DNA from 3 places in the Devosia sp. Micro-HW1 genome. Region 2 is predicted to be linked to each of the others. Evidence: predicted binding sites of a transcription regulator. Region 2 holds the regulator's gene; each other region holds the start of a gene.
The links. The regulator PhoB, encoded in region 2, activates phosphate uptake and scavenging genes when phosphate is short. The targets are predictions, from matches to a motif close to TGTCATNNANCTGTCAT.

Region 1 (5,646 bases), 1.8 Mb from region 2:
AGCCGATCTGGCCGCCGGTCGGGTGGTTATTGCCAATCTCTCGCGCGCCGTGCTGCCAAAACTGCTCGCACGCTATCCGACCGCTCTGGTCGTCGAGGTGACGGCAGAGCCCGAGATCATCGCGCGGCGCCTGGCCGGGCGTGGGCGCGAGGGGGGCGAGGACATCCGTCGCCGCATCGAGCGCAGCGCCGGCTTCCGCCTGCCGCCCAGCACGGTGCGCATCGACAATTCGGGCGATCTCGAAGCGTCCGGCCAGCAGTTTGTGGCGCTGCTGCGCGATCTGCTGCGCCTGCCGGTGTGAGGGCATCGCATGAAGAAGCTGAGCGAGACGCCGTTTGTCCACGAAACGGCCAGGGTCACGCAATCGACCCTCGGCCGCTATACCGAAGTGGGCGCCCAATGCCACGTCGCTTACTCGACCATGGGCGACTATTCCTACTGCGTCGGCGGCACCCAGATCGCCTATGCCACCATCGGCAAATTCTCCAACATCGCCGCCAATGTGCGCATCTATGCGAGCATGCATCCGATGGAGCGCGCTTCGCTGCACCATTTTACCTATCGCTCGGCGCAGTATTTCGAGGGCGAGGAGGACGATGCATCGTTCTTCGAATGGCGCGAAAGCACGCCGATTTCCATTGGCCACGATACCTGGATTGGCCATGGCGCGGTGATCATGCCGGGGGTGAATATTGGCAACGGCGCCATTATTGGCTCCAACGCGGTTGTCACAAAAGACGTTGCCGATTTTGCCATCGCCGTCGGTGTGCCGGCGCGGACCATCCGCCAGCGCTTTGATGACAGCGTCGCGGGCCGCCTCGATTCCATGAAATGGTGGGACTGGAGCCACGAGCAACTGCACGTGGCGCTGCCCGATTTCCGGATGCTGGGGATCGAGGCGTTTCTCGAGAAGTACGAATAATCTCCGGCTCCCCCTCTCCCCTTGCGGGAGAGGGTGGATCGGCCGCAGGCCGAGACGGGTGAGGGGTTCCTACCGCGCGGTCGGTCCATCCCCTCGTCCGCCTTCGGGCACCTTCTCCCGCAAGGGGAGAAGGAAAGGTGGCCATCCCCCGCGACAACCCACCACACTTTCCCGGTGCATAGTCATGCAACCGTCACCCAAGTGTAATGGGGGCGTTACGTCCCGGCCCTAGGTCTGCCGCAGTTCAACGGCCGGGGCAGTTCCATGCTAAAGATTTCGCACGTTACGCGACGATTTGGTGACAAGGTTGCCGTCGACAATGTGACGCTGGAAATCCCGCAAGGACAGATGGTCGGCATCATCGGCCGCTCCGGCGCCGGCAAGTCGACACTGCTGCGTATGGTCAACCGTCTCAACGACGTTTCCTCCGGCTATATCGAATATGACGGCGTGAAGGTGTCTGAGCTGCGCGGCCAGGCCCTGCGCGACTGGCAGCGCGACTGCGCTATGATCTTCCAGCAGTTCAATCTCGTGCCGCGCCTCGATGTCATCACCAATGTGATGCTCGGCCGGCTCAACGGTCGCAACGGCGTCTTGAACCTGCTGCAGCTGTTCACCGCCGACGAGCAGTATGAGGCACTGCGGGCACTGGAACGTCTCGACATCGCCCAGACGGCTACGCAGTGGGCGCAGACTCTGTCGGGTGGCCAGCAGCAGCGCGTCGCCATTGCCCGTGCCCTGATGCAGGAGCCAAAGATGATCCTGGCCGACGAGCCCATTGCCAGCCTTGATCCGCGCAATGCCCAGATCGTCATGGACAGCCTCAGAGACATCAATGCCGAAGGCATCACCGTCATCACTAACCTCCACACGCTCGACACCGCCCGCGCCTATTGCGAGCGCATTGTCGGCATGGCCCAGGGCCGCGTCGTCTTCGACGGCACGCCCGACGAACTCACCACCGATGTGGCCCGCTCTATCTACGGTGCCGATGGTCTGAAGGAAGCTTTTTCGGAAGTCATGACCTCGACCTCCATTGCGCCCGTCCAGTTCCTGCCGCGCACGCCAAGCAATGCGCAACAGGCTCCCTAAGTCATTCGGCTCTTCCCTGTCGCCGAAGGACCCATCCCGCGTCACCAAAGGAGACTTCCCGTGTCCGCGATCCGTAAACTTCTCCTCGCCTCCGTCGCCCTTTCCCTGTCGTCAGCCGCCTTTGCCCAGGACGGTCTCGTCCTGCGCATCGGCCTCGACGGCAGCGAAAACGAAGCCGACCAGCTGCGCCGTGCCGAATGCGTCGCCGAGCCGCTGAAAGCCGCCACCGGCGCCACCGAAGTCCAGTTCTTCCCCTCGCCGGACTATAACGGCATCATTCAGGGCCTGCTCGGCGGCACCATCGACATCGCCATCATGGGCGCCTCGTCCTACGCCGCCATCGAACTGCAGAGCCCCGACGCCGTTGATCCGGTGCTGACCACCCAGCAGGCGGATGGCTCCACCGGCTACTACACGATCATGGTCGCCCGTTCGGATTCGGGCATTACCGACCTGGCCTCGACCGAAGGCAAGAAGCTCGGCTTCGCCGATCCGGATTCCACCTCGGGCTTCCTGATCCCGAGCGTTGCCCTGCCGGCCGACCTCGGCAAGGAAATCAAGGAATTCTACGCCGAGACCGGCTTCGGTGGCGGCCATGAAAACCTCGTCCTCGGCGTGATCGACGGCACCTGGGATGTCGGCACCACCTTCGGCTCGGGGCAGGGCGACTTCTCCGAGGGTTACACCTCGGGCAACCTGCGCATCATGGTCGACAAGGGCATGCTCGACATGGACGACCTGGTCGAAGTCTGGCAGTCCCCGATCATCCCGAACGGTCCGCTGATGGTCTCCAACGCCGTTGCTCCCGAGGTCAAGGAACAGATCACGGCCATGTTCAAGGCCCTGCCGGAAACCGATTTCGAATGCTTCGACGCCTTCACCGCCGGCGGCTACACCAATTTTGTCGACGCCGACAAGGCCATGTACCAGACCATTATCGACGCCCGTAAGTCGGTCATCGGTAGCTGATTTCAAATAAGACGCTGCGGTGATTTCGGTCACCGCAGCTACCCCAAACTCAATGTCATCCCGGCGCAGGCCGGGATCCATGCGCCGAACTGCCAAGGCCGCTGTGCGTGGGCATGTGGACATGGATTCCGGCCTTCGCCGGAATGACACCGTGGTTCTTGAAAGGCTGGTTCATGGCCGACATCGCCCCATCCAATGGCCTTGCGCCAGCGACCGAGACCCTGCTGCGGCACTATCGCAGCCAGGTGATGACGCGCCGCGTCTATTCGCTTCTCGCCGTGGGAGGCGTGCTGGCGGCGCTGTTCTTCGCCATGAACTACGCCAATGCCGCCAATTCCGGGAAGTTCTTCGACCGAATTCCCTACATGTTCGACTTCGTGAAGAACTTCCTGCCGCGCGATCCCTTCGAGATCTTCCGCGCCATGTTCGATCTGCCCTCGCCCTATTTCGACGGCTCGGCCAAGTACGATTACACGTCGGAGCGGGTCTACATCACCGACAGTTTCTACATCCCGCACTTGGTCTACCAGCTGATCATCACGGTCAACATCGCCATCGTCTCGACGATTATCGGCGGCACCTTTGCCTTTTGCCTCTGCTTCTTCGCTGCCACCAATCTGGTTGGCGCGGGCGCCGTGCGCTGGTTCGTGCGCCGTGTCATGGAAGTCCTGCGCGCTTTCCCCGAAATCGTCATCGCCGGCATGCTGACGGCCATTCTGTCCATCGGTCCCATTGCCGCCATCGTGGCGGTCTCGCTCCACACCGTCGGCGCGCTGGGCAAGCTGTTCTTCGAAGTGGTGGAAAATGCCGACATGAAGCCGGATGAGGGCCTCAGGTCCGTCGGCGCCACCTGGCTCGACCGCGTCCGCTATGCCATCGTTCCGCAGGTGCTGCCCAATTTCGTTTCCTATGGGCTGCTCCGCATGGAGATCAATGTCCGCGCCTCCACCATTATCGGCGCGGTGGGGGGCGGTGGCATTGGCGAAGTGTTCCGCCTCTCCATCGGCCGCGACTACGCCGCCCAGACCTATGCCATCATCATCATGCTCCTGGTGACCATCATCGCCATCGATCAGCTCTCGGGCTGGCTGCGCCGGCGCCTCGTCGGCAACCAGGGTTTCGACATCGCCCGTGGGAGCGTCTGACATGTCCGCCATCAGCACCGCCGAACGCGCCCGCCTCGAAAACAAGTTTCCCGAAGTCTTCCGGCGCAGTTTCGTCAGGCAGTACGGCCTGCCACTCGGTATCGGCCTGACCTTCGCCTATCTCGTTTTCTGCTGGTTCTTCTTCAATGTCGGCCCGGCCTTGCAGAACGGCAAATGGGACCGCGCATCGATCTATGTGCAGGACTGGTATAGCTGGCGTGCCCAGCCGCGCCTCCGCTTCGGCGACGATGGTGTCGTCAACGCCCAGTGGTCGAGCCGCGGCCAATATCCCGAAGGCGCCATCATCCCCTGGCTGACGCCCCATGCCGATGGCAGCATGACTGCCGTCTTCGATGGCGAGGCCAATCGCCTTCACATCACCACCAGTCAGGTCGATGTCTATGTCGATGGCACCGTCTATCCCGTCACCATCACCGCCGATGGCGCCTATGCGCCCGCAAATGCCCCTGATGCGATCGTCCAGGATCGCGACAAGGTCTGGGTCCATTACGGCTTTGCCGGCCAGGCCGAGATCCGCGACAACCAGGTGGCGGTGCAGCGCCGCTTCTTCGGCTGGGCCAATTTCCTCTACGATCCGGGCTCGCCGCTCTGGGGCAATGACCTGTTCTCCACCATTGGCCTCATCTTCTCGGGCGACGAGGTCGTTGCGGGCAAGCCCAATATCCAGCTGGTCTGGGAACAGTGGCTGGGCAACCAGGCCTGGCAGCACGGCGATATCCTGGTGAAGCTGTTCCAGACCCTGGTCATGGCCTTTGTCGGCACGCTGCTGGCGACCCTCGTCGCCTTCCCGCTGGCCTTCTTCGCGGCTCGAAACATCACCCTCAACCGACCGACCAACTGGCTGATGAAACGCTTCTTCGACTTCATCCGCTCGGTCGACATGCTGATCTGGGCCTTGTTCTTCACCCGCGGCTTCGGGCCCGGTCCGATCCCCGGCATTGCCGCGATCTTCCTCACCGACACCGGTGCGCTGGGCAAGGTCTATGCCGAGGCGCTGGAAAATGTCGATGACAAGCAGCGCGAGGGCATGAAGTCGGTCGGTGCGCACCCGGCCGCGGTCAACCGCTATGGCGTCGTCCCGCAGGTCCTGCCGGTCTTCGTCTCGCAGTCGCTCTACTTCTGGGAGGCCAACACGCGTTCGGCGACCGTCATCGGCGCCGTGGGTGCTGGCGGTATCGGCCTCAAACTGCTCGAAACCATGGGCACCAATTCCGACTGGGACAAGGTCGCTTATATGGTGCTGCTCATCCTGTTCGTCGTCTTCCTCTTCGACAACATGTCCACGGCGATCCGCCAGCGTCTCATCGGCGGCCCCGGCCATGCGCTGCGCCCGTAGCGCCGCTTCAACTCAGCACAACAGCGCATTGGTGGATGGTGATATCGGGGAAATGGAGCGGGTGAAGGGAATCGAACCCTCGTATTCAGCTTGGGAAGCTGCTGCTCTACCATTGAGCTACACCCGCATCGGCGCGATCAATGCGTGAAATCGCGATCAGC
Region 2 (5,646 bases):
CGGGATTTCGGTAGCGCCATCGGCCTCAACATCAGCGCCACCAGCGCCCTGACCGCCGGTCTGGTCATGGGCGTGATGATCATCCCCTTCATCTCGTCACTCTCCGACGACATTCTCAACCAGGTGCCGCGCACCCTGCGTGACGGTGCCTATGGCCTGGGAGCAACCCAGTCTGAAACCATCCGCAATGTTCTGATCCCCGCTGCGCTGCCCGGCATTGTCGGCGCCTTCCTGCTCGCCGTCAGCCGCGCCATCGGCGAAACCATGATCGTGGTTCTGGCTGCCGGCAACGCGCCGATCCTGCGCGGCAATCCGCTGGAGCCGGTCTCCACCATCACGGTTTCCATCGTCAATCAGCTCACCGGCGACACCGACTTTACCGGCCCGCAGTCCCTTGTTGCCTTCGCCCTGGGCCTCACCCTCTTCATCATGACGCTGTGCCTCAACATCGTCGCCCTCTACATCGTCCGCCGCTTCCGGGAGCAGTACGAATGACCAGCACCACCACTGACTCGGCTGCTGAACGTCGCAATCGCGTTCGCGCCGGCCTGGGTCGTCGCCACAATGGGGAGCGCCTGTTCCGCCTCTTCGGTGTCGTCGCCATCGTCCTGGCGCTGGGCTTCGTGGCGCTGCTGTTCGCCGACGTTCTGCGCAAGGGCATCCCGGCCTTCACCCAGACCAACATGCACCTGGCGGTCACCTTCGATCCCGAGCTGCTCAATGTCGATCCGGCGCCGGTACGCTCCGAAGGCCAGTCAGATGCTGCCTATCGTGCCGAGCGCCTCGCCTGGGAGCGTTCGGTTGCCATGCTCAACTGGAACAATGTCGTCGAAGCCGCGCTGCGTGAGGCTGCCCCTGCTGGTTTCGAGATCGACAGCCGTCAGATTCTGAGCATCCCCGAGACCGATGCGCGCCACCGTGTCCGCGAGCGCTTCGTCAACGACCCCAGCCTGCTCGGTCAGACGGTCGAGATGGACCTGCTCGCCTCTGCCAATACCGACAACTGGGTTAAGGGCAATATCAATCGCGAGCTGGGCGATGCCCAGCAGCAGCTCTCCGCCCCGGCGCGCGCCCTCATCGACATCTTCGAAGAAGACGGCACCATCTCGCGCGGCTTTGCCTGGGCGCTGATATCAAATGTCGACAGCCGTTCCGCACCTGCCGCTGCGGGTCTCCTCGGCGCCCTCATGGGTTCGCTCTGGATGATGCTGATTGTCGTCGTCCTCGCCGTGCCGATCGGCGTGGGCAGCGCTATTTACCTCGAAGAGTTCGCGCCCAAGTCCAGGCTGACCGATCTCATCGAGGTCAACATCAACAACCTGGCCGCCGTGCCCTCCATCGTCTTCGGTCTGCTCGGCGCCGCCGTGTTCATCAACTGGTTCCGCCTCCCCCTCTCGGCCCCGCTGGCCGGCGGTCTGGTGCTGACCCTGATGACGCTGCCGACCATCATCATTGCGACCCGCGCGGCCCTCAAGGGCGTCTCCCCGGCCCTGCGCCAGGCCGCCCTCGGCATGGGCGCCTCGCGCACGCAGATGGTGTTTCACCATGTGCTGCCGGTGACCTTTCCCTCGATCCTGACCGCTACCATTATCGGTGTGGCCCAGGCCCTTGGCGAAACCGCGCCGCTCCTGCTGATCGGCATGAATGCCTTCGTGGCCGCGGTGCCCGGCACGCCTATGGATCAGGCAACCGCTCTTCCGGTTCAGATTTACCTCTGGCAGGGCAACGAGAACCGCAACTTCTTCGAGGCCCGCACCTCTGCTGCCATCATGGTGCTCCTGGCCTTCATGATTACCCTCAACGCCATCGCGATCTTCTTGCGGTCGCGTCTTGAAAAGCGCGCTTAAGGAGACTTCGGAAATGGACGTTCTCGCCGGTAAGGTTAAAGTGACCCAAAAGACCCTGGATCAGACCATGAATCCCGCCGAACTGATGGACCATCCCATCCGCCTCACCGCCCGTGATGTTACCGTTCATTACGGTGCCAAGCAGGCCCTGCATGGCGTCTCCATCGACATCCCCGACCGCGCCGTCACCGCCTTCATCGGGCCGTCGGGCTGCGGCAAGTCCACTTTCCTGCGCTGCATCAACCGCATGAACGACACGATCGAAGGCGCCAGGGTCGGCGGCCGCATCGAGCTCGACGGCCAGGACATCTACGATCCCAAGCTCGACGTGGTGGAGCTGCGGGCCCGCATCGGCATGGTCTTCCAGAAGCCCAATCCCTTCCCCAAGTCGATCTACGACAATGTCGCCTATGGCCCGCGCATCCACGGCCTCGCGCGCTCCAAGGCCGACCTCGATGAAATCGTCGTCTCCTCGCTGCGCAAGGCGGGCCTTTTCGAAGAGGTCAAGGATCGCCTCAGTGAGCCAGGCACCGGTCTTTCCGGCGGCCAGCAGCAGCGCCTCTGCATCGCCCGCGCCATTGCCGTGGGTCCCGAAGTGATCCTCATGGACGAGCCCTGCTCGGCCCTTGATCCGATCGCCACCGCGATCATCGAAGAGCTGATCGACGAGCTGCGCGAGAACTACACCATCGTCATCGTCACCCACTCGATGCAGCAGGCAGCCCGCGTGTCGCAGAAGACCGCCTTCTTCCACTTGGGCAACCTGATTGAACAGGGCGACACCGAGGACATCTTCACCAATCCGGTGAACAAGCAGACCCAGGACTACATCATGGGCCGCATCGGCTGATCGCGGATCTGGAGGACAAACCATGCCAAATACCGGTACCGATCACATCGTCACCTCCTACAACGAGGAACTTGCCGCCCTGGCCCAGGCCATTGCCGAAATGGGTGGTCTCGTCGAGGTCGCTGTCGAGAACGGCACCCGCTCGCTGCTCAAGCTTGACCGTGAACTGGCTGACCTGACCATCATTGCCGACCAGCGCATCGACGACATGCAGCGCCAGATCGATGACATGGCCGTGTCGATGATTGCCCGCCGCCAGCCCATGGCCAGCGACCTGCGCGCCATCATCACTGCCATCCACGTCGCCTCCGATCTCGAACGCATCGGCGACATGGCCAAGCAGCTGGCCCGCCGCTCGCTCAAGCTCGAAGGCCTCAACCTGCAGCCGACTTTCTACAACGGCGTCAAGAACATGACCGCGCTGGTCCTGCAGCAGGTCAAGGATGCCCTCGATGCCTATGGCAATCGCGAGGCGCCCGCAGCCGTCGAAGTGTGCAACCGTGACGACGAGGTCGATGCCATGCACACCTCGCTGTTCCGCGAACTCCTCACCTACATGATGGAGGATCCGCGCAACATCACCACCTGCACCCACCTGCTGTTCTGCGCCAAGAGCCTCGAGCGCGTCGGCGACCATGCCACCAACATTGCCGAGCGCGCCTACTACCTGGCCACCGGCAAGCAGCTCACCAGCGACGTGCAGGAACTGCAGCGCCAGCAGATTAAAGCGTAAGGCACTTCTCCCTTTCGGGGAGAGGTCGGCGCGCAGCGCCGGATGAGGGGGCCTTCCTCGTAGCACCGCACTCTCAACCCCCTCCCCCTCCTTCAGGGGGAGGTGAGGTGGGGGTAAAGCCAAGAACTCAGAACTCTCGGATGACCAAGGTCAGTCCGATCGACGGAGCACATCCAATGCCCGCCACCATCCTCGTGGTCGAAGACGAAGGCGATATCGCCATCCTGCTGCGCTACAATCTCGAAGCCGAGGGCTTTCGCGTCGTCACCGCCGAGAGCGGCGACGAAGCCCAGCAGGCCATTGCCGAAAAGCTGCCGGACCTGATCCTGCTCGATTGGATGCTGCCCGAGATTTCCGGCATCGAACTCTGCCGACGCCTGCGCGCCCGCGATGAAACAGCCCGCGTGCCGATCATCATGCTCACCGCCCGCGGCGAGGAAGAGGAGCGCGTCCGCGGTCTTTCCACCGGCGCCGACGACTACGTGGTCAAGCCTTTCTCGGTGCCCGAACTGCTGGCGCGCATCCACGCCCTGCTGCGCCGGGCCAATCCCAATCTCGTCACCACCGCCCTCAAGGTCGGCGACCTCGAGCTCGACCGCACCACTCACCGTGTCCGCCGCGCCAACCGCGACGTGCATCTGGGACCCACCGAATACCGTCTGCTCGAATATCTGATGCGCCATCCCGGCCGCGTCTATTCGCGCGAACAGCTTCTCGACGGCGTCTGGGGCAATGATGTCTATGTCGACGAGCGTACCGTCGACGTCCATATCGGCCGCCTCCGCCGCGCCATCAACCGCGGCCGCGAAACCGACCCGATCCGCACCGTCCGCGGCGCCGGCTACGCCTTCGACGAACGGTTTGCCGCCAACGCCTGAACCGGCGACTGGAGCGTTTCGCGGACCATTTGAAACACCGCTACCTCCCCAATCGTCACTACCGGCCCACCCTCCGGCCTGACCCGAGGGCCCGGTGGTCCATGCCCGCTGTAGGATGGATTGCCGGGACAGGCCCGGCAATGACGGCCATACATGTCTCCGCTTCAGAATTGTGAAACGGCCTAATCGGCAATGGCCAGGAAATCGAGCACCGCCTGTCCGAAGCGCGGGTCGGTGTTGAGGGTGTAGTGGGTGGTGCTTGGAATGACGGCGAAGCGGTTCGGCGTCATGCCCTCCCCCGCCCACCCGCCATCGACCTTGCCACCCCCCAGCAGCTCGAAGAAATGCGTGGCATGGCTGATCCGCACCGCGTCATAGTCTCCCACCACCAGCAGGGTCGGGCTCTTGATCCCGCCCACCTCGGATGACCAGTCATAGTCGTTGCCGATAAAGGCACCCATCTGCTCAAAGAGCTTGGGAAAGTTTTCCGGGTCGGGCGCGACCGCCTTGTAGGCCTCGTAGAGCGGCGTCTGCATCATCTCAGGGGCCATATGCGCGCCGATGGTCCGCATGCCCTCGGCATTATAGTCGTGCCACCCCGAATAGGCGTAGGGCGCCGAAGCGACCACCAGCCGGTTGACCACATCGGGATGGTCGATGCCGAGCCGGATGGCGGTAATGCCGCCCATCGAATAGCCGACGACATCGGCCCGTTCATGGTCCAGCCATCGGATCAGCCCGGCCACGTCGGTGGCGAAAGCCTCGAAACTCATTGGGCGGTCGAAAGGTCTGGTGCGGCCATGCGCCTGGAGATCCACGCCAATGACCTGATGGTGTTTGGCCAGCTCGGTCAGCACGGGGCCGAAATCGTCCATGGTTTGCAGGCCGCCATGCAGCAGCACCAGCGGTTCGCCCGCGCCGAACACGGCATAGGCCAATTCGATTCCGTTGACGGGCGCGTAGCCCGACCGGGTTGGAGTAGGCAACGACATTTGAGACCTCCGGATCGCTAATGATCGGACGACGAGCAGCAGCCAGGATTTTCGACAGGGAAACGGCCCGCTCCCGCCAAGCCTAAACCTCCGGCAAGTCCCTCAGCGGCGTGGTATCGTCCAGCGGCACCGTCTGCCGCTCGATCATGCGGTGCACGTGCGGCAGGCCCTCGCCCTGATGCAGGGCGCGCAGCTGCTCGATATTGTCGGCGTCGGATTTGGTGCGCCGCAGGTTGTGCCGCACATAGTCGACCCAGGTGGGCACGTGATAACTCTCCACCCACAGGTCGGGCCGCTCGAGGTCGCGCAGCAAGGTCCATTGCCGCGCTCCGTCGCGGATGCGGAT
Region 3 (5,646 bases), 1.2 Mb from region 2:
GAACGCCAGGTGGCGCCCAAGGATTTCAATTCCTACGGCGCCCGCCGCGGCAATCACGAGGTGATGATGCGCGGCACCTTCGCCAATATCCGCATCAGGAACATGATGCTCGATGGGGTCGAGGGTGGCTTTACCAAGGGGCCATCAGGCGAGCAGATGCCGATTTATGACGCGGCCATGGAATATCAGCGGGCCGGAACGCCGCTCGTCATCTTCGCCGGCAAGGAATATGGCACCGGCTCGTCGCGCGACTGGGCGGCCAAGGGCACCAACCTGCTCGGCGTCAAAGCCGTCATCGCCCAGAGTTTTGAGCGTATCCATCGCTCCAACCTGGTGGGCATGGGGGTCATTCCCCTGCAGTTCAACGACGGTGAAAGCTGGCAGAGCCTTGGTCTCGATGGTAGTGAAACCGTCGATATATCAGGGGTGGAAGGCATTGAGCCGCGCGCTACGGTGCCGGTCAGAATCACCCGCGCCAATGGCGACGTGCTCACGATCGAGACCCGTTGCCGCATCGATACGGCCAATGAGCTCGATTATTTCCGCAATGGCGGCATCCTGCACTATGTGTTGCGGAGCCTCGTCGCCGCGTAAGCACTGCTTACATTGTCTCTACTGGCGGCCCTCTGTGGCCGCCATCTGCTTTAAGTTTTCCTCAAGCACGATGTCATCCCGGCGCAGGCCGGGATCCAGGTCAGTGGCTTTCCACGAGCACCATCGTCGCGAATGGCCGGCGCATGGATTCCGGCTTTCGCCGCAATGACGCATTGGTTGAGGCAATGTCGTGCCCAGGCGCTGTGCCCTTGCCGCCACGCCGTTTACCGTTCAGCCAGCTTCACCCGTATTTGACTAGGCAAGCTTTGAAAGCCCGGCTTACAAAGACGGCCATGTTTCTTCGCCGTTTTTCCGGTCTCATCGCCGCGCCTCTGTTCGTCCTCACCCTTGCGGGAGGTGCGCTGGCCGAAGGCGTGTCCCAGCCCAGGGCCGTGGTCGAGCTGTTCACCAGCCAGGGCTGTGCCTCCTGCCCGCCGGCCGATGCGTTGCTCACCAGCCTTGCCGAACAGGGCGACGTGGTGGCGCTGGCCTATCATGTCGACTACTGGGACTATGTGGGCTGGGAAGATACCTTTGGCGACAAGGGCTTTTCCGACCTGCAGCGCGGCTATGCCCGCAATTGGGGATCATCGCGCATCTTCACCCCGCAAATGGTGGTCAATGGCGCCCAAGGCGTTGTCGGCTCCAAGCGCGCCAAGGTGCAGGCGGCGCTGGCTTCGGCCACCTTGCCGCTGGAGGTGGCCCTGTCGGTGCAGGGCGACATGCTCAAGATCGACATTGCCGCCGATGCCAGCCTCGAAGACGCCAGCATCTATCTCGTGCGCTATCTCGACCGGGCGGAAGTCAGTATCGAGAAGGGCGAGAATGCCGGCAAGTCCATGGTCTATACCCAGGTCGCGGTCGACCGGCAGGTCGTGGGCATGTGGGAAGCGTCCGAAGGCGCGCAGCTGAAACTGCCGCTCGACAGGCTGGCGCCGGATAGCGAGGGCGGTGTCGCCATCCTGATCCAGCAGGAGAAGAACGGCCTGCCGGGCCACATCCTGGGCGCGGCCACCTATTCCTTCTGAGATCTGCCGCTCAAGAAAGACGCCCGCTCCGGGGGCGGAAGCGGGCGTAAATGACTTTGGGTCAACTCAAATAAGGTGTGGCTGGCAGTCGCGCCTTCGGTTTGGGGGCTCGGACAGCCCGACTGCCAGCCACTGGAGGCAATGGTTGAAGATTGCTGAGGCAATGGGGCGCGGAGAGGGACAAATCATGGCCGAATTGGGGAATTTCGCGCAGGCTTGCCAAGGCCGGCGAATGGGCCGATCATGACCGCGTTATGACAAGGTAGAGCGCGTGCAGGGTCCCCCAGACGAGAGCCGAACCAATCTGGCGCTGGTGCATGTGGGCGAGCCCGCAAGCCAGCCAAACCGGCCCGTCCAGCCCATCGTCGCCTTCGATCGCCGCGAGCTGATGCAGATCCTTTCCGTCTATGGCCGCAAGGTCGGGACCGGCGAGTGGCGCGACTATGCCATGGACTTTCTCAAGGACCGGGCCATGTTCTCCATCTATGCCCGCGTCTCGGAACGCCCGCTCTACGTGGTCGAGAAAAACCCCAAGCTGCGCAACAAGCAGGGCCAGTACATGGTCACCAACCAGCAGGGCCGGATCCTCAAGCGCGGCCAGGACCTGGCGCAGGTGCTGCGCGTGCTTGATCCTGATCTGATGGTCGTGGGTTAGGTTTTTCACCCGCCGGACCCGATCAATGTTGTGACCGGATAGGCTCCATTTCTAGCCGCTCGATTGCGTCGCCCATCGTCATTGCCCGGCTTGACCGGGCAATCCATCTTGCCGGCGTCTCGTATGGACCACCCGGTCAAGCCGGGTGGTGACGATGCCCAGGAAGTCGGGACAAGTCGCTAGAGCGCCTTCTGCAGGTGCACGATGTCGTGCCAGCGGTCGAATTTGAGGCCGACCTGCCTGTAATAGCCGACATGCTCGAAGCCGAACTTTTCGTGGATGGCAATCGAATTGGCGGTGTCGGCGGTGATCACGGCCAGCATCTGCCTGAAGCCAAAAGCCTTCGATTGCGCGAGCAATTCGGTGAGCATCAGCCTGCCAAGGCCCCGCCCGGTTTCCGCGGGGTCGAGATAGATCGAATCCTCGCAGGTGAAGCGATAGGCGGCGCGGGGGCGGTAGAAGCTCGCATAGGCATAGCCCACGACCCTGCCTTCGCGCTCGGCGATGATGACCGGATGGCCGAGCTTTTTCAGCCCCGCATATTTTTCGGCCATCGCTTCTTCGCCCGGCGCTTCGGTATCGAAGGTGATGGCGGTGTGCTCGACATAGTGCCGGTAGATGGTGGTGATGGCCGGTATATCGGACCAGGCAAAGGGGCGCAGAAGCGTGTCGGACATGGCTGTAAACGAAAAGAAGGGACCGCAGCCCTTGTAGGCTGCGGTCCCCGATGTCGTCCAACCAATTTCCTTGATCGCGTGATCAAGGATTTCAGGGATGCTTACTCGCGATTGCCGAACAGGCGGAGCAGCATCATGAACAGGTTGATGAAGTCGAGATAGAGCGAGAGCGCGCCCATGATGGCATTCTTGGCCATCACGTCGGCACCGTAGTGCTCGGAATAGCTTTCCTTGATCTTCTGGGTGTCATAGGCGGTCAGGCCCGTGAAGATCAGCACGCCGACAACCGAGATCACGAAGTCCATCATCGAGGACTGCATGAAGATATTGACGATCGAGGCGATGATGATGCCGATCAGGCCCATCATCAGGAAGTTGCCCATGCCGGTCAGGTCACGCTTGGTGGTGTAGCCGTAAAGGCTCATCGCGCCGAACGTGGCGGCGGTGATGAAGAACACCTTGGCGATCGAAGCACCGGTATAGACCAGGAAGATCGACGAGAGCGACAGGCCCATAATGGCCGCGAAGGCCCAGAATACGGCCTGGGCAGCGCCCACGCTGAGCTTGTTGATACCGAAGCTGAGCACCAGCACGAAGGCCAGCGGGGCCAGCATGATCACCCAGGACAGCGGGCTGCCGAACAGCAGAGCGCCCCACTGGGTCACATAGGTGCCGTTCTCGAGCTGGCCGACAGCGGCGGACGGATCCGCGGTGATGGCAGCCTGCGCCGCGAAGAAAGCGACAAGACCAGTGATGACAAGGCCGAGGCCCATATAATTGTAGACGCGCAGCATATAGCTGCGAAGACCTTCGTCGATGGCTACGGCCGAGCCGGCCCGCGCACCGAGGGTCTGACGGTCATATTCAGCCATTTTCAGGTTCCCTTTCCCAAAGAACGAAACGCGGTCTGTCACCGCAGGTGGGCATTTGGCATAGCCACTTGCGAGGGAATATGGGGACCGCTCGGTTGATTGACAAGGATAATCGGTCCGGTGCGACACATGGACTGGCCGGATAAGGCGTTTGTGTTAGGGTCGGGGGACGAATCGACCGCCAGGGAGGCTCATCATGCCCCGGCTCTTTACCGGCCTCGAAATTCCCGCCGATGTGGCGTTTGCGCTCTCGCTCAAGCGCGGGGGCCTGACGGGAGCCCGCTGGATCGACCCGGAAAACTACCACATCACCCTGCGCTTCATCGGCGATGTCGATGGCCATGTGGCCGACGATGTGGTCGACAGCCTCGATCGGCTCAGCAATTCCCTGCAGTTTTCCATCCGCCTCACGCATCTGGGCAGTTTTGGCGGCGACAAGCCGCGCGCCCTCTATGCCGGCGTGGAGCCGTCGGAGGTGCTCACCCGCCTGCAGGCGGCGCAGGAGCGCATGCTGCAGAAGGCGGGCCTGCCGCCCGAAGGGCGCAAGTTCGTGCCGCATGTGAGCCTGGCGCGCCTGCGCGGCACTTCGGCCGAAGAGCTGGCGCGGTTCATGGCCGAGGCGGCGCGGTTCGAGCCCCTCTGTTTCGTCCCCGCCCGCTTCGTGCTGTTCTCAAGCCGGGATTCAGTGGGCGGCGGTCCCTATCTCGTCGAGCAGAGCTATCCCCTGGCGGCCTGACGCCGTCCCGCTGGCGGCATCACGATCACGCCCTTGTTAGGGCCCGGTTAACCCTTTGCCCGCCACATGCCCCCCGTCCGGGCATGGGGTGCCCCAATCCCGCCGCCTTTGGCTTTCATTTGAAGCAAATGCCTATCGGCGCAGCGGGACACGATGGGTTTTTGAGATTTGGTAACCATGTTCGGGGCACACTGGACGGGCAGAACGCCCCACGAACGGCAGCGAGACAAGAGGAAGAATTGGCGATGACGACGAAAACCTGCGGCCTTGCACTCGGGCTTGCGGTAGCGACGATCATGGCTCTGGCACCGGCCGCCCAGGCGCAGCAGGCAACCGAGCTCGGCACCTTCAACGCCTGGTCAGCCTATACGGCTTCCGACCAGAGCGGACAGATCTGCTTCATTATCAGCGAACCGACATCGAGCGAACCGGCCGGCGCCAATCGCGACCCGATCAAGTTCCTGATCGTGCACCGCAAGGGCATGGGCTCGAAGAACGAAGTCCAGACCCAGATCGGCTACCCCTATAACAGCACCGACGCCAAGGCTTCGGCCTCGATCGACGGCAAGAGCTATGTCATGGCGGCCCGCGACTCGACCGCATGGCTGGCTTCGAGCAGCGACGAGCCCGCTTTCGTTTCCGCCTTCAAGGCCGGCAACCAGCTGGTGGTGCGCGGCACCAGCCAGCGTGGAACCAATACGGTCGACACCTATTCTCTTTCGGGTGCGACTGCGGCCATGAACGCCATCGACGCGGCCTGCCAGTAAGGGCTTGCCCAAGCCTTGCGAACATCTGTAACTGGGCAGAAGGCCAAGGCCTGCTGCCCGGTTTGCCCAAGAGTCACGAGTACCCGATGATCCGTCCTACCGCCCTGCCGCTCGCCACGCTCCTCGTTCTGGCCGCGCTATCGCCAGCCCAGGCGCAGTCGGCGCGGGTGCTGGGGGATTTCCGCGACTGGTCGAGCTATGCGGCCGATGATGGGGGCGGCACGGTCTGCTTTGCCATGACCAAGCCCAAATCCACCGAGCCGACGCCAGAAGGCTTTGGCGAAGCCTATCTCTACATCACCAATCGCCCCGGCGAG

Region 1: phnC (phosphonate ABC transporter ATP-binding protein) is a predicted target of PhoB. The motif match lies at 1,103-1,119, and genes of this name have one in related genera.
Region 3: MQW79_RS12505 (DUF2794 domain-containing protein) is a predicted target of PhoB. The motif match lies at 1,866-1,882, and genes of this name have one in related genera.

Annotation. Positions count from the first base shown of each region.
Region 1 covers NZ_CP094375.1:3,269,257-3,274,902, forward strand. Annotated here, with positions in the region: gene phnN (phosphonate metabolism protein/1,5-bisphosphokinase (PRPP-forming) PhnN) at 1-301, shown strand, start outside; gene MQW79_RS15750 (DapH/DapD/GlmU-related protein) at 311-922, shown strand; gene phnC (phosphonate ABC transporter ATP-binding protein) at 1,187-2,014, shown strand; gene phnD (phosphate/phosphite/phosphonate ABC transporter substrate-binding protein) at 2,075-2,983, shown strand; gene phnE (phosphonate ABC transporter, permease protein PhnE) at 3,157-4,128, shown strand; gene phnE (phosphonate ABC transporter, permease protein PhnE) at 4,130-5,485, shown strand; tRNA gene MQW79_RS15775 (tRNA-Gly) at 5,539-5,612, opposite strand.
Region 2 covers NZ_CP094375.1:1,441,529-1,447,174, forward strand. Annotated here, with positions in the region: gene pstC (phosphate ABC transporter permease subunit PstC) at 1-495, shown strand, start outside; gene pstA (phosphate ABC transporter permease PstA) at 492-1,847, shown strand; gene pstB (phosphate ABC transporter ATP-binding protein PstB) at 1,915-2,697, shown strand; gene phoU (phosphate signaling complex protein PhoU) at 2,720-3,430, shown strand; gene phoB (phosphate regulon transcriptional regulator PhoB) at 3,607-4,308, shown strand; gene MQW79_RS06770 (alpha/beta fold hydrolase) at 4,491-5,300, opposite strand; gene MQW79_RS06775 (MFS transporter) at 5,383-5,646, opposite strand, start outside.
Region 3 covers NZ_CP094375.1:2,612,008-2,617,653, reverse strand. Annotated here, with positions in the region: gene acnA (aconitate hydratase AcnA) at 1-594, shown strand, start outside; gene MQW79_RS12510 (DUF1223 domain-containing protein) at 888-1,622, shown strand; gene MQW79_RS12505 (DUF2794 domain-containing protein) at 1,894-2,277, shown strand; gene MQW79_RS12500 (N-acetyltransferase family protein) at 2,457-2,954, opposite strand; gene MQW79_RS12495 (Bax inhibitor-1/YccA family protein) at 3,056-3,826, opposite strand; gene thpR (RNA 2',3'-cyclic phosphodiesterase) at 4,023-4,562, shown strand; gene MQW79_RS12485 (invasion associated locus B family protein) at 4,808-5,329, shown strand; gene MQW79_RS12480 (invasion associated locus B family protein) at 5,416-5,646, shown strand, end outside.